Regions from separate parts of the Glutamicibacter sp. PAEs-4 genome, predicted to be linked through region 2. Evidence: riboswitches for the same ligand, from Rfam matches in the RefSeq annotation. Region 2 holds a riboswitch; each other region holds the start of a gene.

Region 1 (3,905 bases), 1.0 Mb from region 2:
TTGCTGGCCTGATGGTCGAGGTAGCTTTCCACCTGGTATCGCCCGCGCGGCCCGTCCAGCTGGCCCGTCGGCTTCTCGCCATCCTGCGGATTGCGCGAGAAACGGGTTTCCAGCTCGGCCTCGGAACGGTAGGTGATGTGGGCCAGGCGGCGAGCCAGGCCGAGACCGGCGTCAGGACGGGCATCGTTGCCGTAGTAATCGCCATTGCAGAAGTGCGGATCCAAGCGGATGGATTGGGTTTGCACCTGCGCAAAGGCAATTTGCTCGGCAGTCGCCTGGGCGCTAGAGGCCATCACGACCAGGTTCTTGACCTGCCCGGGGAACTCGACAGCGTATTCCAGCGCGCGGGCACCGCCCATCGAACCGCCGATGACCGCATGCCAGGATTCGATTCCCAGCTGCTTGGCCAGCCGCGCCTCGAGGCGCACCGAGTCCTTGATGGTGACGAAAGGGAATCTGGAGCCGTAAGGCAGGCCCTGCTCGTCCAAGGACGAGGGGCCGGTGGATCCATTGCAACCACCCACCATGTTGATGGACACGACGAAGTACTCATTGGTGTCAACCGTGGCGCCTGGGCCAACGAAGCCTTCCCACCAGCCGGCGCTGTGCGAATCGCCTTGCGCGACGTGGGCGTCACCGGTGAGTGCATGCATCACTAGCACAGCGTTGGAGCCATCAGCTGCTAGCTTCCCCCACGTCTCGTAGGCCAGCACCACGTCGGGAAGGTATCCACCGAATTCAAAGTGGTACTCCCCCACGGAACTACGGCGCAAAATGCCGTCTTGTCCGCCAGCGAGCTCTTCGGCGCGCAGAGTATCTTCAGTAGTCACAATGGATGGCATGCCTAGAGGGTTTCCTGCAATTCCTTGTTTTCAAGGGCCGCAACAGCTTCGAAGCCCAGCTCAAGATCGGCCAGGATGTCCTTGATATTTTCCAGCCCGACGCTCAGCCGCACCAGTCCCGGGCTCACACCGGCGGCAATCTGCTCCGCTTCGGAGAGCTGGGCGTGGGTGGTGGAGGCCGGATGGATGACCAGCGAGCGCACGTCGCCGATGTTCGCGACGTTGGAGTGCAAGACCAGTGCGTCCACGAATGCCTGTCCGGCTTCCGCGCCGCCCTCCAGCTCGAAGGCGATGATCGAGCCAGCGCCGTGATCGCTGTACTTCTGCGCGCGCTCATGCCACGGAGAGGACTGCAGGCCGGCGTAGGCGACCTTCTGCACTTCCTCGCGGTCTTCGAGCCAGTTGGCAACTTCCACTGCGTTCTGGCCGTGGCGCTCAATGCGCAGCGACAGGGTTTCCAGGCCTTGGGCGATCAAGAACGCATTGAACGGCGCCACTGATGAACCCAGATCGCGCAGCAGCTGCACGCGTGCCTTGAGGATGTAGGCCAGATTCGCGCCGAGGATGCCGTTGATGCCCAGGTCGCGGGCGAAGACCAGGCCGTTGTAAGACTCGTCCGGGGTGTTGAATCCCGGGAAGCGTTCGGCGTCCTTGGCGAAGTCGAAGTTGCCCGAGTCCACGATGACCCCGGCGATGGCATTGCCGTGGCCGCCAAGGAACTTGGTGGCCGAATGGATCACGATATCGGCGCCCCACTCGATGGGGCGGATCAGGTATGGCGTGGCCAGGGTGTTGTCCACCAGCAGCGGCACGCCGGCTTCGTGGGCGATCTCCGAGATGCCCTCGATATCCAGCACGTCCTGCCGAGGATTGGAGATGCTTTCGCCGAAGAAGGCCTTGGTGTTCGGGCACACCGCGGCACGCCATTCGTCCAGGTTGTCCGGGTCGGAGACGAAGCTGACTTCGATGCCCAAGCGCTTGAGCGTGTGCTTGAGCAGGTTCTGGGTTCCGCCGTACAGGCTCGGGCTGGCTACCAGATGGTCGCCGGCTTCGGCCAGGTTCAGGATGGCGAAGGTGGTGGCGGCCTGTCCCGAGGACAGCAGCAGCGCGCCAACGCCGCCTTCCAGATCAGCGATGCGGGTTTCCACGGCGTCGGTGGTCGGGTTGCCGATACGGGTGTAGATCGGTTCCAGTTCCTGCAACGCGAAACGGGCAGCGGCACCCTCGGCGCTCGGGAAGACAAAGGAAGTGGTTTGGAAAATCGGGAGAGCTCGCGCTCCGGTCGTCGGATCCGGGGTCTGGCCGGAATGGATCTGACGGGTTTCAAATGACCAGTTGTTGCTCATGGTTTCCTCCAAATAGCGTTCCATGACTATGGGGGTACGCCGCTGAAAAGACACCGACAGGAAGCACCGTATCGAAACGACTTCCAGGGGGTAACCCGCGCTTGTCCTTGATGCCTTGTGCATTCAAGGGCCAGGTCTTCACCCGGGGCACCCCACCGCGGTTGGAGGGTTGCCGCCCAGTAAGCCGGGGCTTGTTACTGGAACTCATGACCTGCTATCAGTTTGCCCGAAAACCGAAGATCTTTGCAACGCAGTGGACCAGGATTGGACTCAATCGGTCATATTTCGCGAATTCCGCAGATTTTCCGCAGAGTATTCGATAACATCAGCGCACTTAGGGGAGCCTAAGTAGAGACTCGCATCACATGTTGCCATGATGGGCACATGATGAGGCTAGATCACGTAAGTTATGCATGCGGCCCGGACGGGCTGCTGCCAACCGCTGAAAGAATCTCCGAGTCCCTGGGACTGGAATTCGTCAAGGGCGGCGTGCATCCACGATTCGGAACACGCAATGTCATCTTCCCGCTCAAGCATGGCCAGTACCTGGAAGTGGTTGAAGTCCTGAACCACCCGGCCAGCGACAAGGCTCCCTTCGGTCAGGCCGTGCGCGCCCGCTCGGAGCTCGGCGGCGGATGGATGGGATGGTGCGTCTCCGTGGAGGATCTATCCAGTGCCGAAGACCGCTTGGGCCGCAAGTCCGTGCCGGGGAACCGCAAGTTCCCGGATGGCCGCGAACTTACCTGGCAGCAAATCGGCATCAAGGGCCTGATCGCTGATCCGCAGGTCCCGTACCTGATTTCCTGGGATGAAGGCTCCGAGCCGTTGCATCCGTCCAAGGCGCTGGAGCCTGTCGGCGAGATCAGCCAGATCTCCATCGCCGGCTCACGCGATCGGGTGCTGGATTGGCTGGGCCAGCCGCAGAACGTCAATTTGGGCGCCGTCACCATGCAATATGAAGCGCCGAATGGCACTCCGGGCATCATGTCGGTAACCTTTGAAACCGAGTCCGGCACCGTGGTGCTGTAGGAAACTCGGAAACGAACGCAGGTAGGCGGGGACAATGGCGTCCCCACCTACCTTTTTCGTTAATGGCGTTTCAGTCGCTGGCGCAGGCCTTCGGGCACTACTGGCCGATTCCGATGGCAGGCCCAATCAGCGCGTAGCCGACGAAGCCGATAGCATCGAGCAGGAAGTGGGCGATGACCAGCGGCATCACCCGGCCGTACTTCTGGTACACCCAGCCGAAGACGATGCCCATGAGCATATTGCCGATCATCGGCCCCACGCCCTGGTAGAGGTGGTAGCTGCCGCGGAGCACTGCAGAACCGATAATGGTGCTCCACAGTCCCAGCTTCAGCTTCTTGGCATAGGTGAACAGGAAGCCGAGCATCAGCACTTCTTCGAGCACTGCATGGCGTACAGCCGACAGCAGCAGCACGGGGACGCTCCACCAATAATCACCGAGATTGGCTGCTGACAGTGCTGTGGTGACGCCCAGTGCCCGTCCGGCAGCATAGACGCCCAGCGTCCCCACGCCCATGGCCAGGAACAGCCCCGCCCCGAGCATCGTGTCCTTGCCCGGACGTCGCATGTCGAAGCCGATGTCACGGAAGGTTCGGCCGGTCGTGCGCTTCATCAGATAGAGTGCCAGCACCACGGGCACCAGCGCGAAGACAATGTCCAGAAGCTGGTAGGTGAAATCAAAGAACTCGCG
Region 2 (3,905 bases):
GGCAGCGCCACCCACGCGCGAGATTTCGCCGCGCTTGGTCAGCAAGTCGGCTACGGTGACCGCATCGGCTGGCTCGCCGCGGCCGTAGAGGTCAACGATTGCCTCGTAGATGGATTCGTGGGAGGGACGGTAGAAGTCGGTGCCGCGGATGGATTCAACGACGTCGGCAATCGCATCCTTGGAAAGCATCATGCCGCCGAGCACCGACATTTCGGCCTCGATATCCTGTGGCGGCTTGCGCCCTGCGTCGGATTCCCGTCCTTCGTAAACCGGCTCAGCACTCATTGCAGACACTTCCATCCCCTATTGACCCGCTGGGAAAATTCTCCTTGCCCTCATGGCAACGCTTCATCATGTCAGTCGATACGGACTTTTAGCTGTAAAGCGCCTGTGGATATTTCTCTCCCGAAGCCAACACTAGGGCTGTTATTAACAGGCGTAAACTTCATTATCCACAGAATATGTGGATAACACACCCCTACCTGTGGACTCCCCTGTTCACAGTCTGGGGAGAACCCTGTGGATTACCCCACTCTACACACCGGTAACACCTATTGACTAGGCTGTTTGCATTTTCACACTTGTGGAAAGAAAGTTAATTCATTGAAGGTCACGCCAACCACATCAAGGTTATCAACACCCACAATCGCCCAGTTTCCGGGGTTTTTGCTCCTTTGTTCACATTTCCCCACACTTCATCCACAGTTTTGTGGATAACACTGTGGATACTGTTAATTTTGCAAAACCCTTAGTCACCACGGATTAATGTTCGCTATCAGGGCTCCGAGCCCGAAGTAGTTCACAACCGACAAGAATTTCACCGCTCAGGGCCGTGGATAACTTGATGTCGCCGACGTGGCGTTGCGTGAATTTGAAGCCGTAACTGGGCTCTTGGCGCACTGCCGCCGATTTCCCTCCGCAATCAGCTGCAGTGGAAGTGCGATTACACGTCGAACTTGCCCGCAGTGCATGGGCTGCATGTAGTCCAGGGTTGCTGCCGGTGCGCCCGGAGATCAAGAGGCATCGCGCCTAGTTTTCAGATTGGCGCAAGGATAAAGTGATTCCGCAGGCCTCGAAATCAAAAAAGCTTCGGCCAGATCAATACGTTGATCTGGCCGAAGCTTTGGAAGTTCAGAAGGGCTTAGACGAGCTCGGGAACCGGCAGTGAATGGAAGCGCGAATCGTGGAAGATCTGCGGTGAGTGCTTCGAGATGCGGTGCCCGTGGACTTCCATCAAGATCACCCAGTGATCCCCCGCTTCGACCTCGTTGTAAATCGAGGTTTCCAGCCACAGCGTGGACTCGTTAATGAACAGTGCGCCCTGCTCCGAGGAATAGGTGTCGATCCCGCGGAATCGGTCGCCGTTCTTCGACGCGATCTGAGCACACACTCCTTCATTGCGTTCGCTGAGCACCGAAACGCCGATGCGGCCAGCGTTGCGCAGTTTTGGCCACGTATTCGATGATTTCTGCACGGCGAACATCACCAGTGCTGGCTCGAGGGAAACACCCACGGTAAATGACGAAGCCACAATGCCGGTCTTCTCGCCATCCAGTTCTGCACAGAGGGCGGCTACGCCTGACGGATGCTGAGCGAAAACCTTGCGCAGGGTCAACGGGTCAAGTTCAAGATTCAATGACATGGCTCGATTCCTTCGGGTCTTGCCCACCGCGCAGTAGTCCGCACGCCGGAGCTTCTTGCTTCTCGAAGCCGCCAGAGTTGGAGTTCCGCGCCGTGTGCGGTACTTGTTCCAGCACGTTTTTGCGTGGAACCGAATCCTCACCTGGAGCACCCCACTACCGTTGAGAGGGTTGCCGATCAGCAAGCCAGGGCTTATAGCTGATGCTCTTGATTCTGCTTAAAACAATATGGGTGATTACGAAGCAGCGTCAAACAATTCACTTCTTAAATCGAAATACTCCGGTATTCATTCGGTGAACTGCGGTCATTTCTGGTCGCAATCGTTCATTTGTTCGCCACACATCATGTCCTGTTCGCCTTAATGCTGAGGAACCGGCTTGCAACGGAATCCCTGCCCGGTTCGGCCCCCAGTACCTGTTCTGCCGGTTGGCAACGAGCCTCGGCCCGCCCGGACCAATCACGGTCCAGGAGGGCCGGGAAACCCCAGGTACTTCCGCGCTTCAGAGCCGGTGGAAGCTTTCGGCGAGTGCGTACACCGGGGTGTCCAGCCCCTCGTAGCGGGCCTTGAGCTGCAGCCCGAGGTACTTGGAGTAGTGGCGCGACTGGTGCAGGTTGCCGCCGTGGAACCACAGGTTCTTGACCCTGGTCGGCTTCCACATGTTGCGCAGCTCCCCCTCCCACGGTCCGGGATCCTTGGTGGTGCCCGACCCCAGTCCCCAGCACTTGCCCACCTCGTCGGCGACCTCCTGGGATATCAGCTGCGCGGCCCAGCCATTCATGGAGCCGTAACCGGTCGCGTAGACCACCGCATCGGCGGGCAGCTCGGTGCCGTCGGCCAGTACCACGGAATGCTCGGTCAGGTGCGAGACTTCTCCCTTGGCAAGGGCGATGGAACCATCGGCCACCAGCTCCGAGGCGCCGATGTTGATGTAGTAGCCCGAACCGCGGCGCAGGTACTTCAGGAACAGGCCCGAGTCGTCGTCCCCGAAGTCCAGATCGAACCCGGCATCGGTCAGCGACTGGTAGAACTGAGCGTCATCCTCGCGGATCTGGGCGAAGGCCGGCTTGTGGAACTCGGGCAGAACCTTGTACGGGATCGAGGCGAAGATCAAGTCCGCGGTATTGTGGTCGATCCCGTTGGCCAGCGCCTCCTCCGAGTACAGCGGGCCGAGCACGGTCTTCATCAGCGATTCGGAACGCACGATATGGGTGCTGGAGCGCTGCACCATGACCGGCTTCGCTCTGTTGTTCACCAGGTCGGCGCAGATGTCGTGAGCTGAATTGTTCGACCCGATCACCACCACGTTCTTGCCCCGGTAGGCCTCGCCGCCAGGATGGGTCGAAGAGTGGTTCTGCTCGCCGGCGAAGATGTCCTGCCCCGGGTACTGCGGCAGGTTCGGGATGCCTGACATGCCGGTGGCCAGGACCAGATGGGTGGGGCGCAGGGTCAGCGGCTGGCCTTCGCGGATGACGTCGACGATCCAGCCCTCGCCTTCGGAGTCCTTGCGTGCGCCCACCGCCTCAGTCAGGGACCAGTAGTCCAGCTCCATGAGCTTTGTGTAGCACTCCAGCCAGTCCCCCATCTTGTCCTTCGGGGTGAACACCGGCCAGTGGTCGGGGAACTCGATATACGGCATGTGGTCATACCAGACCGGGTCGTGCAGGGCCAGGGAGTGGTAGCGCGAACGCCACTGGTCGCCGGGCTTGGGATGCTTGTCGATGATCAGCGCGGGCACGCCCATGCGCTTCAGCCGCGCACCCAGGCCGATGCCGCCCTGGCCGCCGCCGATGACCAGGACATAGGGCTGCTCAGTGATTCCCAAGGATTCCTGGGCCTTCTTCCGCCGGTCCAGCCAGTTCTCCGAGACCATGTCCGCCCCGTGGTCCGCCCCCAATTCGCGGCGCGCCCCGGAAGGCTCGGGGAAGTCGCGCAGTCCTTGCGCGGTGGACAGCATTGTCCAGCCCAACCCGTCGCGCAACCGGAACAGGCCCTTGCCCTGCACCGCATCGTTCTCGAAGGTGAACCAGGCCTCGATGACGCCCTCGGCTTCCGTGGCGCTGGTCACCTGCAGGTTGCGCGGCCAGGCCCCGGCATCGATGCCCAGCAGCATGGACTGGATGCCGTCGCGCCCCTCCGCGGTATGCAGGTTCCAAGTCAGCGAGGTCAGGTCGCGCCAGTAGGATTCCTCGCCGAACATTTGCACTGCGGCGGCGGAATCACTGGCCGACAACGCCTGCTGCAGCTTCGCCAGCCATGATCGTGC
Region 3 (3,905 bases), 320 kb from region 2:
CCAGTGCTTCATCTACGGATTCCTGCTTGGAAACATCGCCGCTGGCCACCAGGGTGGGGCCAATGTTGCTCAGCACTCCGGTGAATTTGGCGTCGGGAACCGCCGGAACGTCCAGATTGGAGCGTTCCTCGATCACGGTCTTGGCAACTTCTGGTTCGAGCCCTGCAACGTCGGCCAGGATCTCAGCGGTTTCCCCAGGGTTCTCGGCAGCCCAGCCGCGAGCCTTCTCATAGGCGTCGACCACGAGCTGGGCCAGTTCGGGGCTCTGCTCGATGAAATCTTCGCGGGCGTTCAGCGCACCGTAGGTGTTGAAGTCCAGGTTCCGGTAAACCAGCTGCGCGCCGTCTTCTTCGGCGGCGGCCATGATTGGATCCAGGCCGCTCCAGGCATCGACCGAACCGTTGACCAGCGCGGTGCGGCCATCGGCATGCTGCAGGTTCTGCAGCTTGATGTCATCTTCGCTCAGTCCCGCGGTGTCCAGAGCCTGGAGCAGGAAGAAGTAGGGATCGGTGCCCTTGGTGGCGGCCACGGTCTTGCCTGCCAGGTCTTCAACGGACTCGATCTTTGAATCCTTGTCCACTACCAGGGCTGCCCATTCCGGCTGGGAGTACAGGGCGACGGTCTTGATTGGTGCACCGTTGGAACGGTTCAGCAGCGCTGCGGAACCGGCGGTGGAACCGACATCAATAGCACCGGCGCGAAGCGCCTCATTGGCCTTGTTGGAACCTGCGGACTGGATCCACTCGACGTCAACGCCCTGTTCCTTGGCGGCCGCATCCAGCCATCCCTTTTCCTTGAGCACCAGGCTCAGCGGGTTGTACGTGGCAAAGTCGATGGACAAGGTCTGATCACCGGAGTCGGCCGTAGCGTTTTCGCCAGCGCAGCCGGTCAGGGCAACTGCGCCCATGAGCAAAGCGGCGGCGGACAGTGCGGTGCGGCGGGAGAAGCGGTTCAAGAGCATGGAGAATCCTAGAATTATGCGTGCAAGCGGATGGACGATAGGGCAAAGAGCAAGGATCGCCGAGGATCCAATGCGTTCCCTGGATTAATGGTTGGTTGGGTCGACGCCGAGCAGGCGCAGCAGGTGCAGGCGATCGGCAACGAACTTCTCGTCCGTGTGTCGGCGTGGTTTCCCGGCGGAGATCGCTAGGTCTTCGATGACACCAGCCGCGCCGTTCCCGGTGCTGCGTCCCAAGACGATAACGCGGTCAGCCAAGGTCAAAGCCTCGTCCACGTCATGGGTCACCATGAGTACCGTGGTGGGGAATGATGCGTGAATTGAGAGCAGCAAATCCTGCATCTTCAGGCGGGTCAGGACATCGAGTGCGCCGAAGGGCTCATCGAGAAGCAATACGCCCGGGCGGCGGGCCAGCGCGCGAGCCAGCGAAACACGCTGGGCCATGCCGCCGGAAATCTCCCGCGGGCGCAGGCTGGCTGCATGGCTCAGCCCGGTCAGCTCGATCAGCTCATCAATCAGCGCGTCGCCAGAGGCCTTCTCGGTTCCTGGGGCCAGACCCAGCGCAATGTTCTCGCGCACCGATCGCCACGGCAGCAGCCGTGGTTCCTGGAAAGCAACGGCGCATAGCTCGTTGATGCCGTTGACCTCGTGGGTGCCTGTGCGGATGTCACCGGTGGAGGGGTGGTCCAACCCGGAGACCGAACGCAGCAGCGTGGATTTTCCGCAGCCGCTGGCTCCTAGGATCGCGAGGACTTGGCCGGCTGGAATGTGCAAGTTGATGTCGGCCAGCACGGTGCGGCTTTCCTTCTTTGTGGAGAAGGTCCGCGACACGTTGCTGAATTGGACGTCCAGTGCGGTTGAGGTGGTTGACGTTGCCTCGGGCGCTGGAATGGTAAGAGCCATATCAATCTCCATCGGTCCTGGCGGTAGCACCGGCCTGCGGAGGTGGAGCTCCGAAGGTGGTTGCTGCGGCGTCAAAGAGCCAGATCTCTCGGCCGCTCGGGATGGTTACCCTTCTATTACAGCGAGTCGAACGATTTGGACGCAAATCTTGCGTAACATGAAAAAATCTTCGACAACTGCGTCACATTGCCCAGAAATTTCGTTATTTATTTTACCTAGGTCCGGTTCGATCGACTGCAAGCCAATCCGTGCAACTCATCTTCGATGGGACGGCGATTAGGCTGTGGGATTTGAGCATAGGCCCTTCCAAATCTGAGGCGAAATATGACTTCGCGGCTTGGAAGCGCCGGATTATTACCGTTACGAATGAATCACGACCCATCCAGAGCGGCTGAGAGATCTGGCTCCACGACGCCGCAGCAACCACCCGAAGAGCGGGACGGTGCTACTGCCAGGACCGATGGAAAGAATTGAGAACCCTTATGCCTATTGGCGAATCACCGAATGCCCCAGGGCTGGACTTCAACCAGCTCAGCGATCCTTCGCAAGCCAGCGCTCTGGAACTGGACGAGTTCGAGGAGCAGCTGCCCACCCGGCAGCTGCTGAAGATCACTCCCGGCCCCGGCGCGGATGAGCAGTACGACCGGCTGGCCGAAATCTTCCGCCCGGTCTTCGCCCAGATCGCCGCGACCGCCAAGGACCGCGACCTGAACCGCGTGCTTCCCTTCGAGCAGGTAGGCCTGCTGAACCGCGAGCGCTTCGGCGCGCTGCGCCTTCCCGTGGCCGACGGTGGCTACGGTGCGCGGCTGGTGGATGTCTTCCGCCTGCTCATCGAGCTCTCCGAGGCCGACTCCCATGTAGGCCAGCTGTGGCGCGCGCATATCGCTTTTGTCGAGAATGTGCTGGCACTGGAAGACGAGGCGCTGCGCAAGAAGTGGGTGGCCCGCATCGCCGCCGGGCAGATTGTCGGCAACGCCTACACCGAGCGCGGCGGCAACGCCCTGGGCACCTTGAATACGAAGGCCAGCTTCGTGGACGGGCGCTGGGTAGTCGACGGCGAGAAGTACTACTGCACCGGCACCATCTTTGCCGACTGGACCACTGTTGCGGTGGCCCACCCTGAGCTTGCCGGACGCCAGATCGCGGTGGTGTCCACTCAGCGCAGCGGCGTCAAGATCCTCGATGACTGGGACGGATTCGGCCAGGGCCTGACCGGAACCGGCACCACCGAATTCCATCAGGTCCCGGTGGACTGCTTCATGCCGCAGCAGCGCAATGACTCCGAAGCGGCGATCTTCCAGCTGGTGCTCATGTCCGTGCAGGCAGGCATCGCCCGCGCCGCGCTGAACGACCTGCGCAGCGCGGTGCAGGCACGCACCCGCATCTTCACCACCGGAACCGGGGTGCCGGTATACCAGGAACCCCAGGTCCTGCAGCTGGTGGGCGAGGTGTCCGCGGAGTCCTTCGCCGCTGACTCGGTGGTGATCGGCGCGGTGCTCGAAGTCGAGGCGGCCCTGGGCGATCCGGGACTGAACGACGAGGAACGCTACGCGGTCTGCGAGCTGGCAGCCAACCGTGCGCAAACCGTGGTGCAGCCGCTGGCCATCGGCGTAACGAGCAAGCTCTTCGACGGGCTGGGGGCCTCGTCCACCAGAAGCGGCTGCAACCTTGACCGGCACTGGCGCAATGCGCGCACCATCGCCACGCACAACCCGGCGATCTACAAGGCGCGCATCGTCGGGGACTACGAGATCAACGGAGTCCAGCCGCAGCGGCTGTCCGTCACCGGCGAAGATTCGACCCAGCGGGCCTGAGCGCCCGCGACGCAAAGCAGATACTTTCCATGAACATCGACCTAATGGGGGCAAAGACATGAGCGAGAACAAGCGCGAGATCCTATTCAACGCATTCGACATGAACTGCGTGGTGCACCAGTCGCCGGGCCTGTGGCGCCACCCGCAGGACAAGGCCGCCGACTACAAGACCCTGGGCTACTGGACCCACCTGGCCAAGGTGCTGGAAGAGGGCAAGTTCGATGGGTTGT
Region 4 (3,905 bases), 670 kb from region 2:
AACCCGCGGCGCCTGGTCCAGGCGCACCAGTTTCGTTTCCGGGACTTCGAAAAGCGTGCCGACCTCGATGCCCAGCACCTCGCACAGGCGCAGCAGCGTCGCCACCGAGGGGCTGGTCAGGTCGCGTTCCACACGCGAGAGAAAGCCCTTGGTCAGCCCGGAGAGCTCTGCGACCTGGTCAATGGTCATGCGCTGGGTCTGCCGCACCCCGCGCAGCCGCGCACCGATGTTGATCGCAGCACCGGTTGGTTCAACTGGCAAGGTTTTCATCGTTTGGCTCCATCAACGTCGTGTCCGGCAGCGGCATCCGCGGCGGCTTCACCGCCTGCGGGGCAAGTTTACCAATGGTAAACACGCGGTGTCCCCTACCGCGGGCCGGCCGCGATCATTAGACTCTGTCCATGGACAGCACCAAGGACAGGCTCTGCGGGTATCTGGGCGAGGCACGCGAGAATGCGATCTTCAAGGCCGAGGGCCTGGCCGAGCAGCTGGCCCGCACCCCGCTCACCCCTACCGGCACCCATATCCTGGGCGTGCTGCACCATCTGGTGATCAACGAATACGAGTATTTCGGCACCTGCCTGCAGCGCGAGGCCAACGACGCCTATGTCCGCGAGTTCATCTCGCCTCATGATCCCGACGCTGATTTCCTTCCGCCCGCGGACATGGACGGGCAGCAGCTGATCGGCCTGTACCGCAAGGCCATCGCCTTCGCGGACGAAGGCATCGCCGCCTTGGCCCTGGATTCTGCAGTGCACGTCCCGTGGTGGGGGCCGGCCGGGCATACCACCTTGGATCATCTGCTCATCCATGCCTTGGCCGAGACCTCCCGGCATGCAGGGCAGCTGGATATCATCCGCGAGCAGCTCGACGGCCGTGCCGGCTGGACCGCGACGCTGGATTTGCTGCCCGGCTACACCACGGCGCAGTGGGCTGAACACCGCCAGAAGCTGCAGCAGCTGGCCGATTCCCTGGCCCCGGAGAACTGACCGGAAGTCATATTACGCAGTACGGCTTCATCTGGCGCCGCATGCGGCGGTACGCTCGGAATTGTTGCTTCACGAGACGCGGCGCCAAGCTCCGACTGGCCGCGCACCAACCCCAAGTTCATGGGTGGTTCGGATGAAGAAGCGGTCCGCGCATCAACTGGTGCACGGGCAAGAGCTCGCCAGAGAGTTGATATCCATGGCTGTCCCGATTCTTCCCATCATCGACCGCCAGACCGGCCAGGTGCAGTTCACCGCCGAGGGCCGCTGGTGCACCCGCTACGTTGCGGACCCGCTCCAGCTCGAACGCCTCATCGCGCGCTGCTCCCGCCGTCCGGCCTTCGACCCGGACACCTCAGAATTGCTGCTGGTGGTGCCGGCGGCCGGGAATCCGGCCGGCAGGCGCCATGCATTTAGCCTTGCCAAATTCCCAAGTTCAGGGGCGCTGGCTAAAGTGGAAAGCTGAGCCGATCCACGGGTTTCCATGGGAAACCCCACGTTCCAGGAGAGCCTTTTCGAGATGCCACAGCACCCAGTCGCCGAACCAACCAAAGCGCAGATCCAGCGATGGCGCAAGTATCTCGCCGATGAAGTCGCCGAGGGCGCCATCTACCGCGCCCTGGCGGAAAAGAAGTCCGGGCAGGAACGGCAAATCCTGCTGGGCCTGGCCGAAGCCGAAGCGCGCCACGAATCCCACTGGCGCACCATGCTCGGCGAGCATGCCAAGGAAGTCCGACCGTCGCTGCGCCGCACCATGCTGCGCTTCCTCGCCCTGCACTTCGGGTCGGTGTTCGTGCTGGCCATGGCCCAGCGCTCCGAGAGCAGCTCCCCCTACCGCAATGACAAGGACGCCACGGCTCAGATGGCTGCCGACGAGCAGGTCCACGAGGAAGTCGTCCGGGCCCTGGCCACGGCAGGACGCGCACGGCTGTCGGGCAACTTCCGCGCCGCGGTCTTCGGCGCCAACGACGGGCTGGTATCCAACCTGGCATTGATCATGGGCATCGGCGCCACCGGCGTTTCTTCGGCCTTCGTGCTGTTCTCCGGCATTGCCGGCTTGCTGGCCGGAGCGCTGTCCATGGCGGCCGGCGAATACGTTTCGGTGCGTTCCCAGCGCGAGCTGCTGACCGCCTCGCGGCCCACCCAGGTCACACTGACCGCAGCCCCGAACCTGGATCTGGACGCCAACGAGCTGGTGCTGATCTACAAGGCCCGCGGCATGAGCGACGAGGACGCCGAGCACCGGGCCGCCGAACGCATGGGCCTGTTCACCTGCGACTGCAACCCTGATTTCTCGCTGAACCCGGAAGGCCGCGGCGAGGAGCTCGAGAAGGAGCACCAGGAGCTGGGCTCGGCCACCGGGGCGGCCACCACCTCATTCCTGCTCTTCGCTTCCGGCGCGGTGGTGCCGATCCTGCCCTACATCTTCGGCCTCTCCGGGCTGGCCGCGATCATCGTGTCGGTGGCGCTGGTGGGCATCGCCCTGATGATCACCGGCGGCATCGTGGGCCTGCTCTCCGGAGCCTCCCCATTCAAGCGCGGCTTGCGCCAGCTGGCCATCGGCTGGGGCGCGGCGGCCGTCACCTACTGCCTGGGCCTGATCTTCGACGTCAGCGTCAGCTAATACTCCGCTTGGCATCGAAAATGCCGGGACAGCTTCGGCTGTCCCGGCATTTTCGATGCCCCGGACTAGTTGTCCTTTGCCGGCCGGGTCCGACGGCGCAGGGTTTCCATGGACTGGATGAACGCCAGCGCTTCCTCGGCGGTGTCCACCAGGGCGATCTTCTGCTCCATCACGCGTTCCTTGGCCAGTGCCTGGAGCAGCGGCCACGCGGGCAGATCCCGGCTCCAGTAGTCGCGGCCGACCAGCACCATCGGCACCACGCGGGCACCGGTGGCATAGTAGTTCTCGCAGGCATCCTGGAAGATTTCCTGGACCGTGCCGGCAGCCCCGGGCAGCACGACCAGCCCGCCGTTGGACTGCTCCAGCAGGATCGCCTCGCGAATGGAATTGGTGAAGAACTTGGCGATCCGGGTGGCAAACAGGTTCGGCGGCTCATGGCCGTAGAACCAGGTCGGCACGCCCAGCGACTGCCGCTTGCTGGGGAAACGCTCCTTCACCATCAGGGCGGTTCTCGCCCAGCCGGTGCGCTGGTGGATCGCATCTGGCGCTTCGGCGAGCATCTGCAAGGCCGTCGCGATGTCATCTGCCCCATAGTCGGCCAGCCACGCACCGGCATTGGCCGCTTCCATGGCTCCTGGCCCTCCCCCGGTGGCCACCGCGTAGCCAGCACGGGTAATCATGCGCCCGAGCTCCAAGGCCTGCGCGTACTGCGTGGTGCCCCGGTTCATCGCATGCCCGCCCATCACCCCGATGATCGGAGTGTCCTTGAACGTACCCTCATACACCTCCGAGACCAGCGCATGGCCAATGTGGTGATCGTGCAGGGTCCGGGCCAGCGCACTGTGATCGCTGTCGGCATTCGCCGCCGCATGCTGCTGGGAGTACGCATATATTTTGGCATCGGGCACCTGCTGGTAGGTCTGCGTCCAGATCCCCGAGTACAGCTCTTCTGCCGTGTACAAGCCGCGGGCTCCGGTCTCGAACGGCAGCTGCGCCCCCGAGCTCATGCACAGCCCGCCCGTCGCCTGAACGATCTGCTGGCCTTGGGCGGAAAACTGGCAATCGATAAACAGCGCTTCGGAAAGATCCAGCGATTTCAGCACGGTATCCCGTTCGCGCAGATCCACGCGGTGCACGCGCCAGCCTTTTCCGTGGGCATGGTGGGAAACCAGCGCTTCAGCGGCGAGGCGGTCGAATTCGACGAGCGAGGTGATGTTCACTGCTCGGGCTGGAAGGTAGGGCCACACGTGGGACATGCGTCAACGCTACGTCATGGATAGTGATTATTCACAGAA

Evidence for each region. Region 2 has a riboswitch for S-adenosylmethionine ahead of ACR9WD_RS16240 (flavin reductase family protein). Riboswitches for the same ligand answer to the same signal wherever they lie in the genome.
Region 1: linked by a shared signal. The riboswitch ahead of ACR9WD_RS04425 (bifunctional o-acetylhomoserine/o-acetylserine sulfhydrylase) and the one ahead of ACR9WD_RS16240 (flavin reductase family protein) in region 2 are both predicted to bind S-adenosylmethionine.
Region 3: linked by a shared signal. The riboswitch ahead of ACR9WD_RS01320 (ABC transporter ATP-binding protein) and the one ahead of ACR9WD_RS16240 (flavin reductase family protein) in region 2 are both predicted to bind S-adenosylmethionine.
Region 4: linked by a shared signal. The riboswitch ahead of ACR9WD_RS02925 (hypothetical protein) and the one ahead of ACR9WD_RS16240 (flavin reductase family protein) in region 2 are both predicted to bind S-adenosylmethionine.

Annotation. Positions count from the first base shown of each region.
Region 1 is NZ_CP195017.1:945,085-948,989, reverse strand. It holds gene metX (homoserine O-acetyltransferase MetX) at 1-842, opposite strand, end outside; gene ACR9WD_RS04425 (bifunctional o-acetylhomoserine/o-acetylserine sulfhydrylase) at 845-2,188, opposite strand; SAM riboswitch class IV at 2,281-2,400, opposite strand; gene ACR9WD_RS04420 (VOC family protein) at 2,573-3,217, shown strand; gene ACR9WD_RS04415 (CPBP family intramembrane glutamic endopeptidase) at 3,315-3,905, opposite strand, start outside.
Region 2 is NZ_CP195017.1:3,446,164-3,450,068, forward strand. It holds gene dnaB (replicative DNA helicase) at 1-285, opposite strand, end outside; gene ACR9WD_RS16240 (flavin reductase family protein) at 1,142-1,642, opposite strand; SAM riboswitch class IV at 1,737-1,854, opposite strand; gene ACR9WD_RS16245 (NAD(P)-binding domain-containing protein) at 2,142-3,905, opposite strand, start outside.
Region 3 is NZ_CP195017.1:264,354-268,258, forward strand. It holds gene ACR9WD_RS01315 (aliphatic sulfonate ABC transporter substrate-binding protein) at 1-961, opposite strand, end outside; gene ACR9WD_RS01320 (ABC transporter ATP-binding protein) at 1,046-1,861, opposite strand; SAM riboswitch class I at 1,867-1,969, opposite strand; SAM riboswitch class I at 2,237-2,328, shown strand; gene ACR9WD_RS01325 (acyl-CoA dehydrogenase family protein) at 2,344-3,675, shown strand; gene ACR9WD_RS01330 (LLM class flavin-dependent oxidoreductase) at 3,734-3,905, shown strand, end outside.
Region 4 is NZ_CP195017.1:609,435-613,339, reverse strand. It holds gene ACR9WD_RS02935 (cupin domain-containing protein) at 1-270, opposite strand, end outside; gene ACR9WD_RS02930 (DinB family protein) at 402-989, shown strand; SAM riboswitch class IV at 1,057-1,170, shown strand; gene ACR9WD_RS02925 (hypothetical protein) at 1,186-1,452, shown strand; gene ACR9WD_RS02920 (VIT1/CCC1 transporter family protein) at 1,507-2,610, shown strand; gene ACR9WD_RS02915 (LOG family protein) at 2,676-3,866, opposite strand.